Regions from separate parts of the Aminobacter sp. P9b genome, predicted to be linked through region 1. Evidence: predicted binding sites of a transcription regulator. Region 1 holds the regulator's gene; the other holds the start of a gene.
What was found. The regulator PhoB, encoded in region 1, activates phosphate uptake and scavenging genes when phosphate is short. The targets are predictions, from matches to a motif close to TGTCATNNANCTGTCAT.
Positions count from the first base shown of each region.

Region 2: phnF (phosphonate metabolism transcriptional regulator PhnF) is a predicted target of PhoB. The motif match lies at 1,109-1,125, and genes of this name have one in related genera.

Region 1 is NZ_CP150082.1:269,159-271,353, reverse strand. Features, by position in the region: gene phoU (phosphate signaling complex protein PhoU) at 18-722, shown strand; gene phoB (phosphate regulon transcriptional regulator PhoB) at 820-1,509, shown strand; gene WHT83_RS01335 (hypothetical protein) at 1,787-2,195, shown strand, end outside.
Region 2 is NZ_CP150082.1:4,530,244-4,532,438, forward strand. Features, by position in the region: gene WHT83_RS22365 (O-antigen ligase family protein) at 1-334, shown strand, start outside; gene phnF (phosphonate metabolism transcriptional regulator PhnF) at 328-1,056, opposite strand; gene phnG (phosphonate C-P lyase system protein PhnG) at 1,205-1,669, shown strand; gene phnH (phosphonate C-P lyase system protein PhnH) at 1,669-2,195, shown strand, end outside.

The DNA of each region.
Region 1 (2,195 bases):
CAGACGAGGAACACATCATGGGCGAGCACACAGTCCGGTCCTTCGACGAAGAACTCAAACACGTCGACCAGGTCATCCGCGACATGGGCGACCTGGCCGGCGCGATGGTGGCAGGTGCGATCCGCGCGCTGCTTTCGTCCGACCAGGCGCTGGCGCAGAACGTCGTCGCCGACGACACGATCATGGACGCCAAGCAGCGCGAGCTCGACAACAGCGCGATCACGCTGATCGCCAAGCGCCAGCCGATGGCGCAGGATTTGCGCGCCGTGGTCGGCGCCATCCGCATGGCCGGCGATCTCGAGCGCATCGGCGACCTGGCCAAGAACATCGCCAAGCGTGTCGGTGCCGTCGGCCAGTCGCCGACGCCGCGCAACCTTTCGCACTCCATCGACGCGATGGCGCAGCTGGTGCTCGGCCAGGTCCGCGGCGTGGTCGATCTCTATGTCGCGCGCCAGGCCGAAGGCCTGAAGGAACTGCGCAACGACGACCAGAAGATCGACATCCAGTACACGGCCGTGTTCCGCGAGCTCCTGACCTACATGATGGAAGATCCGCGCAACATCACCGCATGCACGCATCTGCTGTTCTGTGCCAAGAACCTCGAGCGCATCGGCGACCATGTCACCAACGTCGCCGAGAACGCCTATTTCGTGGTCACCGGCACGCAATTGCCGCTCAACCGCCCGAAGGTCGACGAGACCACGACGGCAGTGTCTGCCTGAACACTTCAGCGCTGCATGTGCGGGGCGCGGGGGCGCTGCGGCAAGTTAATCCGCGCATGATCCGATCGGGGTCATGCGCCAAGAAAAGGCACAGCCGATGATCGCTCCCAAGGTCATGGTCGTCGAGGACGAAGAGCCGCTGGGCGTGCTGCTTCGCTACAATCTCGAATCCGAAGGTTATCAGGTCGAAGTCGTCACGCGTGGCGACGAAGCCGAGATCAGGCTCCAGGAAAACGTGCCCGATCTGCTGGTGCTCGACTGGATGGTGCCGGCACTTTCCGGCATCGAGCTGTGCCGCCGGCTGAGGATGCGGCCCGACACCGAGCGCCTGCCGATCATCATGCTGACGGCGCGCGGCGAAGAGAGCGACCGGGTGCGCGGGCTTTCGACCGGTGCGGACGACTATCTGGTCAAGCCGTTCTCGACGCCCGAGTTCATGGCGCGGGTCAAGGCGCTGCTGCGCCGGGCCAAGCCCGAGGTGCTGTCGTCCATCCTCAAGGTCGGCGACATCATGCTCGACCGCGAGTCGCACCGGGTCTACCGCAAGAAGAGCGAGATCAAGCTCGGGCCGACCGAGTTCCGCCTGCTCGAATTCATGATGCGGCATCCGGGCAGGGTGTTCTCGCGCAGCCAGCTGCTCGACAATGTCTGGGGCGAGACGATCTATATCGACGAGCGCACCGTCGACGTGCATGTCGGGCGCCTGCGCAAGGCAGTCAACAACGGCCGCATGCCCGACGTCATCCGCACGATCCGCGGTGCCGGCTACGCCATCCGCGAGGATTAGCGGTCGACGTCCGTTGTTTCGTTCTGGCCGCAAGCGGGCCTAGGCAAGCTGCGGCCTGCAGCAGATCGGGTTGGTAGGCGCGTCGTCGATTTGTGCTCCGCCAGGGTGGCGGCGCGGCCGCGCAATTGGCACTCGATCATGACAGCTCGCCTGCGTCGCGATGCTTTGGTGTCGATGCCGATGCAAGCAAACCTTCTGGCGGCGGGATGGTTTTTCTGCAGGAACAACTAATGATCCATGTCGCTGATGGATAACTTCTTCAGCAACGGTAGATTAAATGGCCTGCGATGACGATTTCGTGATGTCATCGATACCAAAAATTGTCCATTTTCATGCTAGCTGGCGCCTTGTGCGCAACGTTGTCTCGGCCATTGTTCTGGTGCTGATCACCATGCTTTACGGACTGCCCCTCGATCGGGCAGAGGCCGCAGGCATGAGCACTGGCGCGCAGCCGGTGACAACCGGGCAGGCGGAAGTTATCGCCGCGCCCGATGGGTGCTTGCCTTCCCTGGATCGCTGCACCGGCGAGACGTCCGACGAGCACAGCACCAGCACGCACTGCCTGGGCGACTGCCCTGCCTGGCAGGTCCATGACGAGCTTGCCGCGCCGACCCACACGACGCTTCGCAAGCGGCTCCCAGATCCCATGCCGCGTCGCGTGGCGAGCGCATCGTTTCTTCGACCTC
Region 2 (2,195 bases), 680 kb from region 1:
CACCTACATCGAGGCGCTGGTGGAGCTCGGCTATGTCGGCGCGGCGATGATCGTACTGCCGCTGCTCGCCATCCTCCGACTGTGCATCTCGCGTCTTCTGAGCGAGGGCGACTGGACCGAGCCGCTGCTGCAGACGGGCCTGCTGGCCCTGCTGGTCATCCGCTCGTTCTTCGAAGTCGACATCCTGCAGCCCTATGTCATCGGCTCGTTCTTGCTCTACTACTGCTGGGCACGGGCAAAGGAGCCGGCGACACGGCAAGCCGTGCCAGCTTCGCCGGCCCGGCAGACGGCATTCCCGCCAAGCGGCGGCATCGCCGGCCAGTACAATCACTGAGCCTCTGTCGACACGCTGAGCTCGACCCTGTCGGCAACGAAGCGCGTTTCGGCATATTGGATCGGCACGCCCTGGACATCGACATTGACGGCGACCGCGACCAGCACGATGGCACCGGCTGAAAGCTTGAGGTCGGCGAGGTCGGCAGCATCGGCGTGGCGCGCCGAGACCAGGGTCGATTTGCGGAAATAGTCCTCGATACCGTAGCGCTGGAAGGCCAGCGTGATCGAGCCCGTCTCGGCATAGGCCTCGGCATAGCCGGGAAACCGCTCCGCATCGAACCAGCTGGTCGCACGCGATACCGGCCGTTCGTCGGCCTCGCTCAGCGTCTCCAGCCTGATCACGGGCGAGCCCTCCGAAAGACCGAGCCCCTCAGCCGCGCGCTTCGTTGCGGGCTCCACGGCATGGGCAAGAAGGATGCTGCGCCGGTCGCGCGACTGGCTGCGCAGGCCCGTGGAAAAGCGCGTCCGCGCCGAGATTGGGTAGGACAGCTTCTGGCGGCTTTCGACGAAGGTGCCGCGCCCCTGCTCGGCGCGTAGCACGCCTTCCTGGACAAGCGCGGCAATGGCGCTGCGCAGCGTGTGGCGGTTGACGCCGAATCGCTCGGACAAAACCATCTCCGGTGGCAGGCGGCCGTCGGCGCCCAAGGTACCGGCACTAATTGCCTGCCTGATCTGGTCGGCGATCTGGCGCCACAGCGCCACACCGCTTTTTCGCGTCACCGCCTGTTTCGGTCCCTGCCCGCTCAAATCCACCGCCCCCTGTTTCGCGATTTGTCATGCGACCGTCACGCAGCCTCGCTACAAGCCCGTTGTATGTTGTTCGATTGTATAGAACAATAGACAAATACGAAGTGGAGCGGCAATCGAGATGGACCGACGGCAGGAAAGAGAAACGGAGACGCAGCGCAAGGCGGCCATGGCAGCGCTTGCCCTGGCGCCGGCGGAAGAGTTGAAGCGGCTGTGCACGGCGGCAGGGATTTCAGGCGAAGCCGAGATGCTGCGCGGCCCCGAGACCGGCCTGGTATCGGTACGCGGCCGCATCGGCGGCGGCGGCGCGCCCTTCAACTTCGGCGAGGCGACAGTGACCCGCGCGACGGTCCGCCTGCCCGGCGGCGAGATCGGCCACGCCTATGCGCTTGGCCGCGACAAGGAAAAGGCCCGCCTTGCGGCCATTGCCGATGCGCTGTGGCAGGACCCCGCCCGCCGCGCCGAGGTCGAGGACAAGATCCTTGCCCCACTGCGCGCTGCACAAGCTGAAGCCGACGCGATCAGCCGCGCCGAGACGGCGGCGACCAAGGTCGACTTCTTCACCATGGTTCGCGGAGAGGATTGATGGAACAGATGGATGTCATCGACGGCGGTTTCGCCGCCCCGGTTTTCGACGCGCAGACGGTTTTCCGCGCTGTCATGGACGCCATGGCCCGACCCGGCACTGTCCAGCCCGTCGCAGGGCTCACCCGGCCGCCCGCCCCGCTGTCGACAACCGCGGGCGCCGTGGCGTTGACGCTTTGCGACCATGACACCCCGCTCTGGCTCGATGCCGGGCTTCAGGTCTCGGCGGCAAAATCCTGGCTCGGGTTTCACACCGGCGCGCCGCTGGCCGCGACACCGGCAGACGCGCATTTCGCGCTCGTCGCCAACCCGGCCAGCCTGATCTCGCTCGAGAACTTCGCGCAAGGGACGCAGGAGTACCCTGATCGCTCGACGACGCTGATCCTGCAGGTGGAAAGCCTGACGGCAGGCGCACCGCTGCATCTCGAAGGCCCCGGCATCGAGACCTCGGCTACCATCGCGCCAACACCGCTGCCGCGCCATTTCGTCGAGCAGTGGAAGCAGAACGGCGCCCGGTCCCCGCGCGG